DNA from 3 places in the Phormidesmis priestleyi ULC007 genome. Region 3 is predicted to be linked to each of the others. Evidence: predicted binding sites of a transcription regulator. Region 3 holds the regulator's gene; each other region holds the start of a gene.
The links. The regulator NtcA, encoded in region 3, controls nitrogen genes in cyanobacteria. The targets are predictions, from matches to a motif close to TTTGTANNNNNNNNTACAAA.
Positions count from the first base shown of each region.

Region 1: a site for NtcA is predicted at 2,648-2,667, ahead of C7B65_RS03740 (SAM hydrolase/SAM-dependent halogenase family protein). Genes of this name have one in related genera too.
Region 2: a site for NtcA is predicted at 2,369-2,388, ahead of nirB (nitrite reductase large subunit NirB). Genes of this name have one in related genera too.

Region 1 is NZ_PVWG01000002.1:284,190-291,094, reverse strand. Features, by position in the region: gene asnS (asparagine--tRNA ligase) at 1-173, opposite strand, end outside; gene C7B65_RS03760 (sll0565 family protein) at 178-612, opposite strand; gene C7B65_RS03755 (DUF6439 family protein) at 636-989, shown strand; gene C7B65_RS03750 (hypothetical protein) at 1,010-1,201, opposite strand; gene thyD (thylakoid membrane protein ThyD) at 1,296-2,216, opposite strand; gene pirA (arginine synthesis PII-interacting regulator PirA) at 2,425-2,580, opposite strand; gene C7B65_RS03740 (SAM hydrolase/SAM-dependent halogenase family protein) at 2,698-3,480, shown strand; gene C7B65_RS03735 (inositol monophosphatase family protein) at 3,477-4,289, opposite strand; gene C7B65_RS03730 (BCD family MFS transporter) at 4,304-5,725, opposite strand; gene C7B65_RS03725 (aldo/keto reductase) at 5,890-6,840, shown strand.
Region 2 is NZ_PVWG01000041.1:11,692-18,596, forward strand. Features, by position in the region: gene C7B65_RS21480 (hypothetical protein) at 1-2,236, shown strand, start outside; gene nirB (nitrite reductase large subunit NirB) at 2,459-5,002, shown strand; gene nirD (nitrite reductase small subunit NirD) at 5,104-5,460, shown strand; gene C7B65_RS21495 (DUF4432 family protein) at 5,566-6,462, shown strand; gene C7B65_RS21500 (beta-ketoacyl-ACP synthase) at 6,596-6,905, opposite strand, start outside.
Region 3 is NZ_PVWG01000009.1:92,460-99,364, reverse strand. Features, by position in the region: gene aqpZ (aquaporin Z) at 1-608, opposite strand, end outside; gene C7B65_RS10520 (hybrid sensor histidine kinase/response regulator) at 1,077-2,402, opposite strand; gene hisB (imidazoleglycerol-phosphate dehydratase HisB) at 2,537-3,184, opposite strand; gene fabI (enoyl-ACP reductase FabI) at 3,283-4,083, opposite strand; gene ntcA (global nitrogen regulator NtcA) at 4,398-5,069, shown strand; gene C7B65_RS10500 (hypothetical protein) at 5,154-5,591, shown strand; gene pgeF (peptidoglycan editing factor PgeF) at 5,602-6,378, opposite strand; gene C7B65_RS10490 (M23 family metallopeptidase) at 6,695-6,905, shown strand, end outside.

The DNA of each region.
Region 1 (6,905 bases), on a different contig from region 3:
TAGTCCGGTAAGTCAGCGTTCATCACCACTTGCAAACCTGCCATCGACGAACCATCGTTGACTTCAATAAACGAGAAGCCTTTCTGTTCTCGCTTGGTGCGAACCCAGCCTTTAATCGTGACTAATTCGTTGGGTTGTCCGTGGCGCAGCAGTTCTGAAATGCGTCGTGTCATGAGATTAGGGGGCTAAGGTTTGAGGAGCAGGGCTTGTGTTGTTGGGAGCCGGATTCTTTAAAGTGTAGAAGGCAAGCGACCAGCCAACGGCGATCCCCAGTCCACCAAATCGCACGGCTTGCCAGAAAACTTCTTTAAAGCCAGCCCACGAAAATAAGCGGCTTTCTAGATTAAATTCCAGCTCTTCTAGCTGCTTTTCGAGCTTCTGCAATTCTAATTTAAGGCTAGAAGATTTGCTTTGGCGGAGCTGCGATCGGATCATTTGCGATCGCTCCTCTAAATTCTTTTGAAGCTGCTGATCATGCTCGATTTGGGCATGGCGCTCTTTGAGTTCCTGAAGCGATCGCTCCACGCGCTCAAGAACTTGCTCAAAGGTGAGCGCTGAATCGTCGGATTCGTGACTGGTGGATAAACGATCGGGGTCTTGGGATGGTGGCATTCAAGCGTAGTAAAGTAAGAGTAATGAGTAAATTCATTTTACCCATTCCGTTAAAGCAGCGTTCTATGCCCGACTTGACAATGATGCAATCTTCTCAGACAGAAGCCTCTAACCCAGTCGCAACCAACAAGCTTTCTGAGTTCAGCGCCCTTGAGTTAGCACAGGCACTGACCGAAAAGTTGAGTATCAGCGATCGTGATTGGCACCGACTAAAGTCAAATCGGCTGGCGCGATCGCGTGAACAAGCCGCCGTTGCTCTAATTTTCCTTTTAAAAGATCAGCCCGAAGAGGCGCTTTTGCGATTACAGCAGGCAGCCGGGTGGTTGGATAAATCAATTTCAGCCCCACCTTGCGAACATCACGGTTCTAAAAAGTAGGGCTAGATTCAGGACAGTGGCTACTTATTAGCTTTGGCTCTGTAGTTTTCTTGAAAATTAGTTCTGCAATATAAGCCCTCTAACTGGGCAGAGATTTGCAGGACAGTTTCTGTAGGAGATGCGGTGACAGCTTGCGCGATCGGCTGACAAAGCATCGTAAAAAGGCAAGAACATCCCGCTAATAAAAGTAGCTCTAATTTCTTGGTTTGCATGGTTCTGTTTAGAGTGATCCTTGGGCAGTGAGGGGTGTTCGTGTTGCTTTGCCAAGATAACAAAATTTTGAGCAACTCTGAAAAACCGATAGAATTAACCCAAAATTTCCTCTAGTGCTGGTTTAATCGTCAGATATTGATATTCAAATCCATTGGCTAGCGTGTGTTTGGGCAAAACTTCTTGACCTTCAAGCACGACTTTAGCGCCATCACCCAACATCGCTTCTAGCGCAAAACTGGGCACCGGGAGCCACGAAGGACGATTCATCACTTGCCCCAGCGTCGTCGTCATCTCCGCCATGCGAACGGGCTGCGGAGCCGTGGCATTAAAAACCCCTTCCATCTCAGGTCGCGTCAATGCTCGTAAAATCAAGCTGACTAAATCGTCTCGATGAATCCAGGAAAACCACTGATTGCCGCTGCCGATCGGCCCACCTGCAAACAGCTTAAAAGGCGTAAGCATTTTGCCCAAGGCACCGCCCATTCCTAAAACAATTCCAAGCCGCAAAATCACCAGACGAACGCCGCTTTCCTTGACCTTGCTTGCTTCGGCTTCCCAGGTTTGGCAAACTTCTGCCAGAAAATCATTGCCAGCAGCACTGGTTTCGTCAAAGGTGACAGTTTCGCTAGTGCCATAAAAGCCGATCGCGGAGGCATTGACCAAAACCGAAGGCTTAGGATTGGCGTTGGCAATGGCTTCAACGAGTTTTTGAGTCGTGATTTTGCGACTGTCCATTAAAGATTGTTTGCGTTCTGGTGTCCACCGATTTTCGGCGATCGCTTCTCCTGCCAGATTCACCACGCCATCACAGCCTGAAATCTTCTCTTGCCAAGCTCCCGACTGAGTTGGATTGTAGGCAACAATTTCTAGATTGGGATCAGTAGAGTTTGGGAAGGCTTGCTCTGCTTTGGTCGCATTGCGAGTCAAGACGATGACTTGATGCCCCTCAGCGTTTAACCGCTCTACTAAACGACTGCCCACAAATCCGGTTGCCCCTGTGACTGCGACTTTCATAGATACTCTCTCCCTAATCGAGACAATTCGCCTCTGTGGGGCGGGTTACAAAACTCAAAGCTCAGTATACAAGGCAAGGATGGAGCTTGAGAAACCCAGCCAGTAAAAAAAATATTGAGCAATCAATAACAAAAAGGTACAAACTATTAAGTCTGTACCTTTTATTCACTCCAACTTGAAGGCGGGATCTGGGGTTCTTGAACACAAATTACTTGAGGTAGTTTGCTTCTGCTTCGAGCATTTTTAAAAGGTTTTCGTCGCCTCTGTCTCTCGCGGCTTCCATGCGGCGCTGCAAGTTTTTTTGCAGATTTTCGCGGTGAGCAGTGGCAGCTTGTGTGAAGGTTTGCTGACGATTTCTGTTCATATCGGACATTTCCAAAAAAATATTTGTGCTATGTGATTGTCTTCTAATCATAACATCTAAGATTCAAACGGTAGTTTATACTACCAAAATTAATGATTAGAAATATAAGAAATCATTATGATTCTGACGCTACTCAGCGATTTTGGGTTGAGCGATGTCTATGTAGCGGTGATGAAAGGCACGATCGCTCAGATCAATCCCACCCTCACCATGATTGATCTGACGCATCAAGTTCCACCTCAAGACATTGCTGCGGCTCGGTTTCACTTGATGAACGCCTATCCCTACTTTCCGGCCGGGACGGTGCACATAGCAGTTGTTGATCCCAGCGTGGGAAGTCTGCGACGCGCGATCGCCATTCAACTTGAGTCTGGATTTTTAGTGGCTCCCGATAATGGGCTAGTGAGTGGCGTTTTGAGCCAGAATTCAGCGATCGCTGCCGTTGAGTTAACCAATCCTTTCTATTGGCGCACGTCATCTCCAAGCACGACCTTTCACGGACGTGACATTTTTGCCCCGATCGGAGCGCACCTAGCAAGCGGAGTACCGATCAGAGAACTGGGGACTGAAATTGGTTTGAGAACGATTATTCATCTGCCGATCGCTAACCCGACTTGTATAGGAAACACGATTTGGGGAGTAATTCAAGCGATCGACCATTTCGGCAACTTGATTACAAATATTTCAGGTGACGAAGTGGCTGGAAAGTCTTGGAGCGTCAGCCTAGAGAACTCGACTTATCCAAGCAAATCCACCTACTCAGACAGCGAACCTGGAGAAATTCTTGCTTTAGTTGGCAGTCATGGCTGGGTTGAAATTGCGGCTAGTCGTGATAATGCTCAAAGACAACTTAATCTGAAGTGGGGCAGTGCAATATCAGTCGTCATGGATGGAACTTAACGGCTTCTGATCGAACTTACCAACGGCTCAAAAACGGGTAGCAAATCGGCGCGACTGACGACCAACGTTGGGAACGATCGCTGACTATAATTCTCTCCAACTTGTAAAGGAAAGATGGGATTGGGTTCGAGTGGGTGCCAGACTGCGCCAGCCGCTTGCACGATCGCCCAGACTGCGGTGATATCCCAAATTTTTGGTGTAGCTTCAATTCCTCCTAAAGTTGCTCCAGCGGCGACCGTCAAAAAATTGTAAGTTGACACACCCAACATCCGAATTTTGGCAGGAAAGGGATTTTTGAGCACCGAGATACTTCGAGCGCACAGATTAAAAAAGTGGTTGCTCGTCAAAGCATCTTGACTAGCGTGAATCGGCTTCTGGTTGAGAAACGCTCCCGTTGGCATCGTCAGCCCCGATGAACCTTGCCAAAACCCGTGAAAAGATTGTCTCAACGGTGGGAAATGCACATATCCGAAGACTGGAATTCCTTTATAAAGTAAGCCCAGTGAGATGCCCCAGAGTGGCAGACCTCTCGCAAAATTCGTCGTGCCATCTAACGGATCAATCACCCAGCACCAGTCTTGATCGGGGAAAATATGTTCGGTTTCTTCACTCAAAACGCCGTGGGTTGGAAATGTGTGAGCGATCGCATTCCGCAATTCTTGATCTGCCCACTGATCGGATTGGGTCACCAAACTACCATCGGATTTTTCAGATGCTTGCGCCTGACCAAAATCTTGTAGCAGTTGGGTGCCGACTCGCTGAGTTTCGGCTTGAGAAAAATCGAGAATTTGAGTCCAAAAATCAGTCATTTGGGAATCTAATATTAATCGAGTTCGGTTTCGAGAACGGCAGCGATCGCAGTTTGAGACTTCGTTCTAAATTCTTGAACGTTGACTCGCGCCAGCAATATGACTGCCAAAATCATGCCTAGCGCCTCACAAGCAAACACCAAGCTAAAAGCAAAGAAGGGCTGCTGAAAGAGTTGACGACCGATGTCAAGAATCACGCCTCCCGCCAAAGTTGCGCTGGCTTGAGACAAAGCTTGAGCCAGTCCCCATGCTCCGACAAAGGTTCCTGCGGTTTCTGCGGCAGTTAGATCCAGCATTAAACTGACTGCACTATTGGTCAGCACACCCGAAGACAAGCCAAACAGAATCACGGCACTTTTGAGCAAAACTTGAGTTTGCGTAGAGCCAGAAATAATGATCAGCAGAAAACAAGCGCTCGTCAGCAAGCAACCCATTTTTGCAGTCCGCTGTTTACCGAGACGAGGCACAACCAGAAAGCCGCCGATGCCCATTCCCGCCAAAACGCCGTATCCCCAGTATTTGTTGAGTCCGGCACTTTCGGCGATCGTCATGCCAAACACTTCGCGGGCATAAGGTTCTAAAACGGGCTGCTGAAGAAATAAACTAATCGTCATCACCAGCAAAAACGCGAAAAAGATTCCTGTTTGTCGGCTGGCAGTCAGAACCTTTAAAGCTCTGCCTAACGTAATTTGATCTTCTCGCTCGGCTAACTGCGATCGTGACGCATAGCGTGAATATTTCTTCTCAATGCCAAATGTCGCCAGAAATGTGAGACCAATGACCGCGATCGGAAAAATTGTAAACAGCCGATTCACCACTGGCTGCAACGTTTCGGGCGTTAAGCCAGTCAGCATTTTTTGCCCGACGATCGCGCCGATGATAATCCCAATCATCAGCATTGACCAGACAATTCCGACAACCTTCGATCGCTGATCTTCGTCAGTGATATCGACCAGCAGCGCCATAAATGGGGTCGAACTGGCGCTAATACACAAGCCATACAGCCCAAACATCAACGCGAGTAGGGCAGCCCAAACCGTGCTTTGCGTAGTCCAGCCCGTAGCAGCGCTGGCACCCAGTTTCCAAACGACCTGCACCGCCAAAAACAGGCAGACTGCTTGTAGAGTCATACCGCTCCAGATATAGCCCGTGCGATGATAGCCCCTAATTGGTTTCGAGTCAGACATCTGCCCAAACCAGATCCGAGCCGGAGCCACAAATTGATACATGGCGATCGTGCCTGCTGCGATCGTCCCTGGCACTTTCAGTTCGGAGATCATCACCTGATTGAGAACGCCTAGCGTCAACAGTGACAATATCCCCAACCCCATTTGAAACAAACCTAGCCGAAACATAGTGAATAAGCCCAGCTTAGGCAGAGACTTTACCGGCTCAGACGACACCAACTGTGGATCAGGAAAATCATTAGTCGCCATAGTTTCTCAAAACGCGGAGGTCACGACAAATCAGTTTCTCATTTTTAGGATAAGGGCGATCGGGCGACTTGAGTCCCATGGATTTGTAACGATCGACGGACGCGCCCCTGCTTGCAAATCGCTAGACTAAGAAATGTTAAGTCCTTAAATCAGATCAAATTTTTATGGTGCAGTCCATTTCCTTTGGCGCAAATCTTCCTGCGATTCCACCGCTTGGCATCGGCACTTGGCAATGGGGCGACTCGCTGTTTTGGAGCTATGGCAAAGAATATGGTGAAGCGCAGGTCAAAGAAGCGTTTGATGCCACGATTGCCTCTGGAGTTGATTTTTTTGATACAGCAGAAATCTATGGCTTGGGCGAGTCAGAAAAGCTGTTAGGGCGGTTTATGAAGCAAACCGATCGCCCGGTACAAATTGCCACAAAATATATGCCGTTGCCCTGGCGATTTTCGGCAGAGTCAGTTCATGAAGCGGTATCAGAAAGTTTGAAGCGGCTCCAAATCGATCGCATTGCGCTTTACCAAGTTCATATGCCGTTCGACTTTTTTATGAGCAAAAAAACACTAATGGAGGCATTAGCAGAAGAAGTGAAGCGAGGGCGAATTGCAACGATCGGAGTCAGCAATTATTCGGCTCAACAAATGCGGGAAGCTCACGACTATTTAGCCGCAAAAGGGGTTCCTCTAGCGGTCAATCAAGTTCGTCATTCACTAATCACTCGCCAGATCGAGACGAATGGGATTTTCAATACTGCCCGTGACTTAGGGGTGACAATTTTGGCATACAGTCCTTTAGCTCAAGGGTTATTGACCGGGAAATATACGCCTGAAAATGCGGACTCCGTGACGGGTGCTCGAAAGCTAGATAGTCGATTCAGCCGTCAGGGATTAGAAAAGCTTGCCCCTGTCATTAGCTTGATGCGTGAGATCGGACAAAAGCACGATAAAATGCCCGCTCAAGTCGCGCTGAATTGGCTCATCACTCAAGGCAATGTGATTCCGATCCCTGGTGCCAAAAACGCTGATCAAGCTCGACAAAATGCAGGCGCTCTAGGTTGGTCACTTGATGCAGACGAATTCACAAAGCTCGATTTATTGACTCGCGATCGCCGCTAAAAAAATAGCCTCATGAGTGACAGGAGTGAAACTTTTAGTTAAAGCGGTTCGCTTGACCTTTAAAG
Region 2 (6,905 bases), on a different contig from region 3:
GACTCCAGAAGACCTGCAATCCAGTCAAGTTTATGAGCAATTAGAATCACTTATTCGGGCTGCAAATCATCCTCACAAAGCAAGCGCATCCCTCACAAATCAGGCGTTGAGATATGGCGTGAGTTCTCTATTGTCGGCGGTGCAGGGTCGAGTCGATTTGTCAGATGTCGATGTTGAGAAAGTGAGCGGACAACTGCAAAAAATCGTCGATCGCACCACTCAACAAGCCACAAAAGTAGGTGAGCAAATCAAAGATCAAGCAGAAAAAGTCGGCGATCAACTTCAAGAACAGGTGGCTGATCAACCTGCTTTGCCTCGCAATATTATCAAGGCAGATGTCGAAAACTATCTGTCAGGATCGCTGCCCTGGCACTTAAATCGGCTGACGATTCAAGATGAGTTTAGAGACATCATTTACGATCCTCAGGCAGACTCGCGGGAAGTTTGTCGTCAACTCGAAGCACTCAACCGATCGTATTTTGAAGACTTACTCACCCGCCGAGAAGACCTCAGCCCTGGTCGAATTCAAGAGAGTGCAACCCTAATGGAAGAGGTGCGTCAGCAAGTTTTGGCGATCGTTGAGCAAGCCGATGCACAAGAGCAGGCGAACAACCTGCAAACCCGTGTCGAAAACTATCTGCGCTCGACCGATAAAGCGCAATTTAATGAAGCAAAAATTCAACAAGAATTACAACAGCTACTTGAAGATCCAGAAGCAGAATTGGAAACGCTACAGGCGCGATTTGGTCAATTCAATCGAGATGATTTAGTTAATTTGTTGCAACAGCGTCAAGATCTTAGTCAAGACGAAGCCAATCAGATTGTGAATCAATTTGAAACCATTCGCGATCGAATTCTTAATTCGGCTCAAGAACTACGCAATCAGGCAACTGCAAAGGCATCTGAGGTGCGGCAACGAGTCGAAGATTATCTTCGCAACACCCAAAAAGAAGAACTGAATCCCGATGCGATCGAGCGCGAGTTAAAACTGGTGTTTGAAGACCCTCAAGCCGGATTGATGGCACTGCGGTCGCGCTTGGCTCAGTTCGATCGCGAGACGCTGGTGTCTCTGTTGAGCCAGCGTCAAGACCTCAGTCAAGAACAGGTTAACCAGATTCTCGATCGCGTTGAGTCAGTTCGCGACCGCATTCTGCAAGCGCCGCGCCAACTTGCCGACACCGCTAAAGCGCAATATGATCAGACTTTGACCGCGATTGCTGACTATCTGAGAAGCACTGATCTCGAAGAACTCAATCCTGAAGGCATTCGCAGAGACTTGACTACACTGCTTAACGACCCAAAAGCAGGCGGCAATGCCTTGAGATCGCGGCTTGCTAACGTCGATCGAGACACGCTGGTTAAACTTCTTAGCCAGCGCCAAGATTTGAGCGAAGCGCAAGTCAATCGCGCGATCGACCAGGTTCAAGACACCATCCGCGATTTTGTGAGAGCGCCGCGTCGCCTCGTCAGTCGTGCCCAACAGCAAGCGCTGACGTTTGAGTCTAGCCTGGAAACCTATCTGAAAAATACCCAAAAAGAAGAACTCAACCCCGAAGGCATCAAGCGCGATTTAAGCCTACTGCTGAGTGATCCGCGGGCGGGTGTGAGCAGCGTGGGCGATCGGCTCTCTCACGTCAATCGAGACACGCTGGTGGCATTGCTCTCTCAACGCAAAGACATCACTGAAGAAGAAGCCAATCAAATCATTGATCAAGTTCTGTCTGTGCGAGACGCGTTTGCAGCGCAATTTGAGAAACTTCAGCAGCGCTTTCAGTCAGTGATTGACCGCACGACTGAGAATCTTAGCCACTATCTCAATTCGTTAAATCGCCCTGAGTTAAATTACGAAGGCATCAAGCAAGATTTCAGCAAGCTGTTTGACGATCCCCAAGCGGGAGCCGATGCCCTGCGGAATCGATTGGGGCAGTTCGATCGCAACACCCTGACTGCCGTTCTCGGCTCGATTCCTAACTTGTCTGAGACTGATGCCGATCGCATCATCAGCCAGATTGAAACAGCGCGAGATGGGGTATTGCATCAGGCAGACTATATCCAGCACGAAACCCAGCGACGGATCAAATCCCTGCAACATCAAGCTAAAAAGCAAGCCCTCGAAACGCAAAAAGCCGCAGCCACAGCCGCTTGGTGGTTATTTGGCACGGCATTGACTTCGCTAGCAGCCTCGGCGATCGCGGGTGCTTTAGCGGTCGGTGGAGTAAATGGGTTGCGATTCTAATCGCAATGTAGGGGCATGGTGTACCTTGCCCCTACGCATATTGGGGTTATTTATTAATATGGATATTAAATTTTGGCGTTCAATGCAAAACCAGAATTGAAATTATACAAAAAACGCATCATTCTAGCGATTTTCGTAGCCTAAATTACAGTCTTGCACTGGTCACATCTAAAAATTGCGCGTAGTCTAGCTAAGGAATGGCGCTACAGAGAATCTTTGATAATGACTAAGAAGACGTTGGTTGTCATCGGCAACGGCATGGTCGGTCACAAGTTTTTAGAACAGATGATCGCCAAAAAAGCGATCGACGATTGGCATCTCGTTACCTTCTGTGAAGAACCTCGCGTTGCTTACGATCGGGTCAACTTAAGCGGCTTCTTTTCAGGCAAAACGGCTGCTGACTTGACCCTCGTCGAACCCGGACTTTATCAAGATCACAACATTCAGATCTACGTGGGTGATAAAGCAATTCGCATCGATCGCGATCACAAAACGGTGACTTCTGCTAACGGCATCACGATTGGTTATGACAACGTTGTGATTGCAACTGGCTCCTATCCATTTGTGCCACCGATTCCTGGAAAAGACACGCAAGGAACATTTGTTTATCGCACGATCGACGATTTAGAAGCGATGGCGGCTCATGCCAAAAGCGCTAAAGTCGGGGTCGTGATTGGTGGCGGATTGTTGGGGTTAGAATGCGCCAACGCCTTAAAGCATATGGGATTAGAAACCCATGTTGTTGAGTTTGCCCCTCGCTTAATGCCCGTACAAGTAGACGACGCAGGCGGCACCGTTCTTAAAAACAAAATTGAGGCTCTAGGAGTCGCCGTTCACGCCAGCAAATCGACCACTGCGATCGTCAGCGAAAATGGCAGAGTTACCAAAATGCAGTTTGCGGATGGTGACGAGCTTCAGACCGATATGATTGTGTTTTCTGCGGGCATTCGTCCTCGTGATGAGATTGCGAGAGATTGCGGATTAGCCGTGGGCGATCGCGGGGGCATTGTGATTAATGATCACTGTCAGACTTCTGATCCTGATATCTATGCGATCGGAGAATGTGCCCTTTACGATAATCGGATCTATGGGCTAGTGGCTCCTGGCTACACAATGGCAACAGTTGTGGCTGATAATCTTTGCGATCGCGGCAGCAATGCTTTTACGGGTGCAGATATGTCTACCAAGCTGAAATTGCTGGGCGTAGATGTCGCTAGTTTTGGTGATGCGTTTAGCAAAACTTCTGGTGCAAAAGAGTTTGCCATTATCGACTCGATTCAGGGCATTTATAAAAAGATTGTGGTGGATGAATCGGGCGATCGGCTCCTTGGCGGCATCCTAGTCGGCGATGCGTCTGCCTACGGCAATTTGCTGCAACTGATGCAAAACCAAATTGTGCTGCCGCCTCACCCCGAAGATTTGTTGTTGCCGCCTCGTGAAGGTCAATCGAGCTTTGCAATGGGTGTGGAAAGTCTGCCCGACACGGCACAGATTTGCTCTTGCAACAACGTTACTAAAGGACAGATTTGCAGCGCGATTCAAGAACAGGGATTGACAGATATCGCCAGCGTCAAGAAATGTACGCAAGCGGGAACCGGATGTGGAGGCTGCGTTCCACTCGTCACCGATCTGTTAAAAGATCAGTTAAAGAAAGCCGGAGTCGAGGTCAAAAATCATCTCTGCGAACACTTCGCTTATTCTCGTCAAGAACTCTATCACCTGATTCGGACTCAAAAAATTGAGACTTTTGATCAGTTGCTGGCGGGTCATGGACAGGGCAAAGGTTGCGAAATTTGTAAGCCTGCCGTTGGCTCAATTCTCGCCTCTGCTTGGAATGATTATGTGCTGAATCCGCCGCATGTTGGGCTGCAAGATACGAACGATGCCTTCCTCGCTAACATTCAAAAAGATGGCACTTACTCCGTTATTCCTCGCATTCCTGGCGGAGAAATCACGCCCGATCGCCTAATCGTGTTAGGTGAAGTCGCCAAAGAATTCGGACTCTACACCAAAATCACAGGCGGACAGCGCATCGATTTATTAGGCGCACGAGTCGATCAGCTTCCCCTGATTTGGAAACGATTGATCGATGCTGGATTTGAGTCAGGTCACGCCTACGGTAAAGCCTTGAGAACTGTGAAATCCTGCGTGGGCAGCACTTGGTGCCGATTTGGAGTGCAAGACTCAACTTCACTCGCGATCGAGGTTGAGCTGCGCTATCGAGGCTTACGCGCCCCTCACAAGCTTAAGTCTGCGGTGTCTGGCTGCACTCGTGAATGTGCCGAAGCGCAAAGCAAAGACTTTGGCATTATCGCCACCGAAAACGGCTGGAATCTCTATGTGTGTGGCAATGGTGGCATTAGACCTCAACACGCTCAACTGATTGCTGAAGACATCGACAAAGAGACGCTGATTAAATACATCGATCGCTTCTTAATGTTCTACATTCGCACCGCTAATCGCCTAGAACGCACAGCAACCTGGCTCAACAAACTTGAAGGCGGCATCGATTATCTTAAGCAAGTGGTAATCCACGATTCGCTGGGCATCTGTGACGAGTTAGAGGCAGAAATGGCGCATCAAGTTGAGACTTACGCTTGTGAATGGAAAACGACGATCGACGATCCAACCAAGCTGATGCGCTTCCGCCATTTTGTCAACGTTGATCAACCTGATCCCAGTTTGGTACACGTCGAAGAACGCGGACAAAAACGTCCGGCGTTTGACGATGAAAAAGAATTGGTGATCACGGGCGAACGATCGTAATCCTCAGGACTTACGCATTTTGACCAAAACCTCCGAGGTTTGCGTAAGTCCTAATCATTGCAAGACCGTTCTCGAAAAAGTTCTAAAAATTCCTATTACTTATGATTCAAGCTTTGCCTACTCAATCGTTAATTAATCAATGGGTGACGATTTGCCCGATCGAGCAAATCTTGCCCAACACGGGAGTCTGTGCCCTGGTCGAAGGTCAGCAAGTTGCAGTTTTTCGGGTTGGAGATGGCACCGAGATTTATGCTCTCAGCAACTACGACCCGTTTAGCAAAGCCTTTGTGCTGTCACGGGGCATTATTGGCGATCGTAACGGCATCCCTAAAGTGGCATCTCCGATCTACAAACAAAATTTCAATCTGCAAACGGGGCAGTGCCTTGACGACGAAACCGTCAGGATTCCAACCTTTGCCGTGAGGGTGATCGAAATGCAAGTGCAAGTCAGCGTTTAAATTTCCTTCTCGCGACATATATCGCGATCGAGGTGTCACCGATAGCGTTAAGAATAAAGAGTATGAAAAAAGATTTATACTCAATTTCTGAAAGCGGGAACGCCGATGATTACTATATTGGAAAACTCTGAACTCAAATTGACGATTCGCCCTGACTTAGGAGGACGAATTGATCAACTCATAGACCAAAAAACCGGGCATGAGTGGCTCTGGCATCCACCTGATTATGATGCAAGTCAAACGCGATCGCTCCCGGTGGGTGCCTCATTTGACGACCATTGGTCAGGTGGTTGGGATGAGATGTTTCCCAATGACGGAGAAGGGTTGTCTCAAAATCGGCATCTGGTCGATCATGGGGAACTGTGGTCGCAGGCGTGGGATGTCGTAGAGACTACACCTTCTAGCATTAAGATGGCGCGATTTTGTGAAACGGTGCCTGTCAGCGTCGAAAAAACCATTCGATTAGAGGAAACTCAGGCTCGAATTGAGTTTCAGTTTCACAACAAATCTGATGAAACGATTCCGTTTTTGTTTAAACACCACGCTGCGATCGCCATCGAAGCTGGAGACGAAATTCTGCTGCCCGACTGCCTAATTGAGCCAGTCGCCTTGGGCTTTAGCAAAATTATTGGACGCGCTCAAAAAACTCATTTCCCGAAAGCGTTTGCCGCCGACGGTCAAGAAGTTGATTTACGAAAAGCTTTGCCGCGATCGTCCCACTCACAAGAATTCTTTTACAGTTCAGATCTGGCTAAAGGAGAGTGTGGAATTCGCAATCAGCGATCGGGCACTGCTTTGATGATGACCTTTGATCAGGCTGATTTTCCTTATGTTTGGGTCTTTCAAATCTATGGCGGCTGGCGTGATTATTATGTGCTGGTGATGGAGCCTTGCACCACCATTCCCTATGATTTAGATGTGGCTTGTCAAAATGGAACGGCTGCTCAACTGCAACCCAAAGAACGTCAGCGCCGCACATTGACAATTCACCTACAGCGATAGGAGGAATCTAGACTAGCGATCGCAGTTACAACTTCTATTAGTTGATTAGAGTCGATGCCTCTATTGCTAGGGGATGAGGGCAAAAGGCTAAAACGTAGACCGAACTATGTGCGATTTTATGTAATTTACGATCTTAAGCAGAGTCAAGCCCTAAAGCGATCGCTGCATTCTGTCCCCCAAATCCAAAACTAAAGCAAAGGGCGTTTCCAGCCGCCGTAGATCGCGCAGTCCTGACAAAATCTAAGTCAAATTCAGGAGATTTTAGCCCCACACAAGGCGGCAAAGTTTTGTGCCGTAACGCCATCAGACAAAAAGCAGCCCCCAGCGCACCGGATGCCCCGATCGTGTGCCCGGTTGCCCCCTTCGTCGAACTCACAGGCACCCCGGATGGAAACAACTGCTGAATTAAGTGAGCTTCGTTGCGATCGTTGAGCTGCGTCGAT
Region 3 (6,905 bases):
ACCTGTCCGAGCAGTTCGCCGCCCACAATCAGCGCAGGGCCGAGACTCCGAGCCGGGTTGACTGAGGTGTTGGTGACCGGAATGCTGATCAGGTGAATCAGCGTTAAAGCGAAACCAATGCCGATCGGAGCAATGCCTTGAGGGGCACGAACATCAGTCGCACCCAAAATAATCATCAAGAAGAAGAACGTCAGCACGACTTCAATCACCAGACAAGCCAGTAAGGAGTAACCACCGGGAGAGTGCGCCCCAAACCCGTTGGTCGCTAGTGGGTTTGAGCCAGATAGCGTGAAGCCTGGTTTACCGCTGGCGATCAGATAAAGCAGACCCGCGGCAGCAATTCCTCCTAGCACTTGCGCCACGATATAGCCCAGCAAGTCTGCGCCACCTCGAAATCGCTTGGCGACAAACAGACCAAATGAGACAGCAGGGTTAAGGTGAGCGCCAGAAATGTGCCCAAGCCCAATTCCTAGCGGAAAGAGTGTTGTTTCACCAATCTTTGCGGCATCAGCAGTGTAAGCAGCCGCTAAAACAGCGCTACCACATCCGCCAAAAACGAGCCAGAATGTGCCGAAAAACTCTGCAATGCAGCGTGTCATCAGTGACATTTTTTTATCCACTCCGTGATTTCAAGTGTGCGATTTGCCTTGTTAAAAGAAACATCAAACGATCGCTTTATAAATCGCGTTATAAATTGTTTGAAGCGATCGTCAAAATCTGCCAACGGGCAAAAATTGCAGAAGCAAATGTCTTTAAACTAGGCGGATGTTTCTATATGCAGAACAGGAATCTAGATACCCTCTTTTAATTCAGGCCAACAGAAGAAAATTAGAGTTTTCCTACGGTTGGATGTAAAAAGGGATAGTGTCGTGATTACGTACTAGATTTTAAGTAGAGGAAGTTAATTCTACATCAGCCATCATCCTGAGCTTAGGCAAGGCTTACGCCCCTGAGTCTAGATTTGCCCTGAGCCAAATTGCTGAAAAAATAGAGTTAATAGGATGTAGTGTGAGGTGCTGTCAGACTTAAGTCAGCTAAATGACTGAAAAAAAGAGGTTTTGTGGTGAGATGCCCGTCTACTCATCGATCGCCAAGGCAGTCGTTTTGTTAGCGATCGGCAAAGAAACCGTGATCAGGGTGCCCTGACCTGCCGCGTTGGCAATTTTTACCGCTCCGCCGTGTAATTCTGCAATCCATTTCACAACCGCTAACCCCAACCCCGCACCAGGGTTACCCGGAATCGAACTCGCATTGCTGGCACGATAAAATCGCTCAAACACTCTCTCACGATCCGCCACAGGAATGCCAATTCCTTGATCTTGAACGCAAAACACAATTCCATTTTGCTGATCGCACAACTCTATCTGCACCGTTCCCCCATCGGGCGAATATCGCAAGGCATTGGCGATCAGTTGCGTCACCATCTGTTTGAGCAACGCCGTATCGGCATAAATGACGATCGATTGCTCCTTGTGCTTTGTAAACACCAGACGATGAAGGCTATCGGGCGAAAGATGCCATTCCGCTACTAGTGTTTGACAAAACTCGGTCAGCTTCAGAGGTTGAGGATTAAATGGCAAAGAGCGAGCTTCTGCTTGCGCCAAGAAAAGCGTATTCTCTAGCATTTGCTGAAGGCGGCTGACACTCTCAGTAATGCGCTGAAAGTGACGATTGTTCAGCAAATTTTCTGGAGAGCCACCTTCTTTATGGGGCGATCGTGCCAACAATTCTGCTGAGAGGGTAATCACAGACAAAGGCGCGTAGAATTCACGAGAAATCCGACTCATTAGCTCTGATTGGAGATCATTTGGGTGTTGCGCTTGAGCCAGAGCAGTTTGTAGGTGAGTTTGCAGATTGAGAAGTTGTTCGTTGCGATCGATGAGTTCTGATGTGCGTGTCTGCACTTTGATTTCTAGCTCTCGGTTCAACCTTTTTAGAACCGTTTCGGCAGCGCGACGATCGGTGAGTTCTTGCTGAAGCTGCACGTTTTGCGCTTGAAGCTGCTGTTGCAACTGACTGAGTTTCAACTGAGTCTCGATTCGTACTAACACTTCGGCAGGTTCAAAAGGCTTGGTGATGTAGTCAGATCCCCCAAAGCGAAACGCCATCACTTTATCGAGCGCTTCATCATTGGCGCTGAGAAAAATAATCGGGATATCGCGAGTGCGATCGCTAGATTTAAGAAAGCTGCACGCCTGATAGCCACTCAACGATGGCATCACAATGTCAAGCAAAATCAGATCGGGAGGATTCAAAATTGCCGCTTGCAGTGCCAACATTCCATCAGTCACTTTGCGAACTTTGTGCCCCTGTTGCGTCAACAACCCTGACAGCGATCGCAAATTGTCTATGTCATCTACGAGTAGGATATCGCCAACAGGTTTTTCAGGTTCGCTAGTCATGAGCTTGGAAAACTAGTAAAAAAAGTCACCTGCTGAGGGTCAGGCTTAAAGCAGAGTATAGCCACTAAACCCTTTTCTGAGAGGTTTACAGAGTGACTAGTCTTTTTCATCACCTTTGAGATAGATTGTCAAGCTTATAGTACGCCTTTAGAGCTAGGAATCGTATGGGCACGACGCGGATCGATCTCGGCTGCCATGCGGAGCGATCGCGCAAACGCTTTAAACGTCGCCTCGATAATGTGATGGGAGTTAATGCCGTCTAGCTGACGAATGTGCAGCGTCATCTGAGAGTGATTGACGATCGCCACAAAAAATTCTCGCACCAGTTGCGTATCATACGTTCCCACTCGCTGAGTCGGAATCTCTAACCCATAACTCAAGTGGGGGCGACCCGAAAAATCAAGCGCAATTTGAACGAGGGCTTCATCGAGCGGCGCAACAAAATGACCAAACCGCACGATGCCTTTGCGATCGCCCAGTGCTTTGGCAAACGCCATTCCCAGCGTAATTCCGACATCTTCGTTGGTGTGGTGATCATCAATCTCGATATCGCCTATTGCTTGCACCTCTAAATCAATCAGCCCGTGTGATGAAATCTGGTGCAGCATATGATCGAGAAAAGGAATTCCCGTTTTGGCAACGCACTGACCTGTGCCATCTAAGTTGAGGCTGATATGCACATCGGTTTCACCTGTTTTGCGGCTGACCGAGGCAGTCCGATTCCCTTCAGGAATGTAGGAAGGCGCAACTTGAAGACGATCGCTGGTCTGCATAGGAGTCATTTTGAAGATTATTTTCCATTATCTCTGCAATCCAAAAAATCCAGCAGCATTTTATTTTAGTCAACACTGCTGGATTTGCTGGTGGGGCGATCGCGTCCCTACTCTGCCGCGCTTTTTGATCCCGTCATCCCCATGATTTCGTATCCAGCATCAACGTAGATCGTTTGTCCCGTAATGCCGCTAGACAAATCACTACACAAAAACGCTGCCGTATTGCCGACTTCTGTTTGAGTCACCGTCCGACCCAGAGGAGCCACCGCTTCAACGTGGTGAATCATATCTAAAATTCCGCCCACCGCCGACGAAGCCAACGTCCGAATCGGGCCGGCTGAGATCGCGTTAACTCGAATATTTTGTGCCCCCATCTCAGAGGCGAGATATCGCACATTCATTTCTAATGCCGCTTTTGCAATCCCCATGACATTGTAATTGGGGATCACTTTCACACCGCCAAAATAGGTCATCGTGACAATGCTGCCGCCGTTGGTCATCAAAGGTTTTGCAACGCCAGCCAGCTTGATTAACGAATAAGCACTGATGTCAAGAGCCGTGGTGAACCCAGCGCGACTCGTTTTGCTAAAGTCGCCAGACAGATCGTCTTTACTGGCAAAGGCTAGACAGTGAATGAGAATATCTAGCTGATTCCATTGGTCGCGCACCGTGTCAAACGTCGCCTGAATCTGGTCATCGTCCTGAACATTTAACGGCAAAAATAAGCTGGGCTGCAATGGCTCTACGAGTTCGGCAACCTTTTTCTCCATCCTTCCCCGTTCATCGGGCAGGTAGGTGATGCCAAGATTTGCGCCCGCTTTGTGGAGTTGTTGAGCAATGCCCCACGCGATCGACTTGTTATTGGCAATTCCAGTCACCAGAGCGTTTTTTCCAGTCAGGTTCAACATAGACATTCATTTCAATAGCATCTACAAGACTACAGTGCGACGGGTAACGGTTGAAGTGCAAATCGCTTTACTTAGCGCTAGGATGTGGGCAAATCTTAATTGAGTTATTGAAAAACTTGAAGTAATAACAGAGTCCCTACCCGGTTTTCAGAAAACTTCCGGCTGCTAGAAGAAATAAGGTAGTATTAGGCACAAAAAGTACCGCGAGAGTGAGTTTAAGTGTTCTAAAGTCATCAATCTCTCACAGAAAAGTCTTAGATTAAGGCTCCGTCGATGACAGGGAGAAAATTGGAGTAGGAGTTACGACAAAGGAAATGGTAGTGACCAAAGAGCGACCCTTAGCAACGATGTTTCGTCAGATTGGTGGAGGAGCCTTCCCGCCAGTCGTAGAGACGTTTGAGCGCGGCAAGACGATTTTCTTTCCAGGCGACCCGGCAGAGCGGGTTTATTTCTTATTAAAAGGGGCAGTGAAGCTCTCTAGAGTTTATGAAGCAGGTGAAGAAATCACCGTTGCCCTACTGCGCGAGAATAGTGTCTTTGGCGTGTTATCGCTGATTACGGGGCAGCGTTCCGATCGCTTCTATCACGCGGTTGCGTTTACCCCGGCTGAGTTGTTGTCGGTGCCGATCGAGCAAGTCGAAAAAGCGCTCAAAGACAACCCCGAATTGTCAATGCTGATGCTGCGGGGTTTGTCGTCTCGAATTCTGCAAACTGAGATGATGATCGAAACTCTGGCCCATCGAGATATGGGTTCTCGCCTAGTTAGCTTCTTGCTGATTCTCTGCCGCGATTTTGGGGTTCCTGGTCAAGATGGGATCACGATCGATCTGAAGCTCTCACACCAGGCCATTGCTGAAGCGATCGGCTCAACTCGCGTCACAGTGACTCGGCTGTTAGGCGATTTACGTCAAGACAAAATGATCTCAATTCACAAGAAAAAAATCACGGTGCATAACCCAGTCACCTTGAGTCAGCAGTTCACTTAGTGATCAGGTAATTCCTGTAACTAATTGATCCTTGTTTCTGTAAATACGATATTCTGTAAAAGCACTAAATCGTAAATACAGAACATGGTTAATAAGAAAACTAAAACTGTCTCAAAATCTAATGGAACGTCAGCACCCACCAATCTGAATGAGTGGGCTGGTGGAAAAAGTGCTGAAGAAAGCCCTGCTCCTGAGGCCTCGGTGTCTGTCGCAGAAACTGTTGCAGCAGCAGTAAAACCTGTTGCCGAAAAAGCAGCTCACGTTGCTAAAAAGATCACAAAAACAAAAGCTGTCGCACCGATCGAAGGGGTGCCTGACGAAAAAGCAGTCGAAATCACCTCCAAAAAGTCCGCTAAAGATACTAAAGATCAGTCTTCTGAGAAATCAGTGAAAATGAAACGGCTGACTTTAGATATCTCTAAGCCGTTGCACAAAGCTATCAAAGCTAAAGCGGTCGAAGAAGGCATTCCGATGGTTGATATGCTGCGATCGCTGCTAGAAAAATATTATGGCAAAAACTAGAAGGCGGTGATTAGGTGCTGACGATGCCTGACCACTGAGCTTTCTTTAATTTTTCACGTCGGTATGAAAAGAAATTCAGAGAGTCTTGATAGGTGCAGTGAGGCGCGATCGCGATCTGTTCTTCGCCAAGTCCCAATCGCTCTAGTTGCAGAGCATTAACTCGTCGCACATCTAATCGCACTCGCCCCGATGTCGAGTCAGACAGCACTGGAGAATTGGGCATTTCTAGTAATCGTTCTACGTTCGCGTCTAAAGAACTTTCTAAATCGAGGTTGATGACAGTCGCTCCGACCTCGACTGCCACATGAGTAGAAACCTGATAGACTTCCCCTGCGATCGCTGGGCCCATCGCTACCCGCAAATCTTGAATTTGGCTCCCTTGCTGGCAGAGACGCGCGATCGTGCCGGGCACAATCTTTTGAGCCGTTCCCCGCCATCCCGCATGGACAGCAGCCACTTGACCTGTCTTGACATCCGCAATCAGCACTGGGGTACAGTCAGCGCTGCAAACCCACATCGCTTGACTGGCTTGCTCCGAAATTACTCCATCGGCATCGGGTAGATTCTCATTCGTTAACGGAGTTGGCATTTCTGACGGTGCCAACACGACGTTGCCATGCACTTGTTTAGCGCGATATGCCTGAGCAAATGGATACAACGCCTCCGTGATCTCAAAGGGCGATCGCGGTGCAAACTGTTGCGTAAAAAAGCCGTGTTTCCAGGGCGCTAGCAGACTAGACGTTAAATAGGGTAGATGATTCCAAGTTTGCCAGTGCCAAGTGTGCATGACTAATCGAGACTGCGGGGTGATAGGGTCACGTTCACTTTAGCAATCGATCGTTGTTTTTAGCCTTCTAGAAGCGCGTTAGCTTCGCTCCACGTAGTATTTGCCGCTTTGCGAGAAAGTCCGGGTGCGCTCAGAAGAACCTTGAAGAATATCTCTGGAGTAGACTGCGTGTTAAGTTTCGACAAAGGTAATGGTTGAAATATTATGATCTAAGCGATCGTTCTCGCAGGGCAGGTAAACTGGAACCTGGCAACGAGCATTCTCGACAAGTGTCACATTACACCAGCGCAGCAAGCAATTCGTGAGGAGATTGATCATGACTCAGCAACCCAACGTGACCCGCCAGAAAACTTTTTGGGGGCAACGTTTTTTAATCAGGCGGTTGAGTTACTTGAGCGGAGTTGGCATTTTGGGCAGTGGGGCAGCGATCGCTCAAGCTCCGTCTAATGTGCCCCCGGTGATCATTTCGGCTCCGTCAAGCTCTCAGTCTGCGTCGCCAGCAAGTGCCCTATCAAACGAGAGATTGT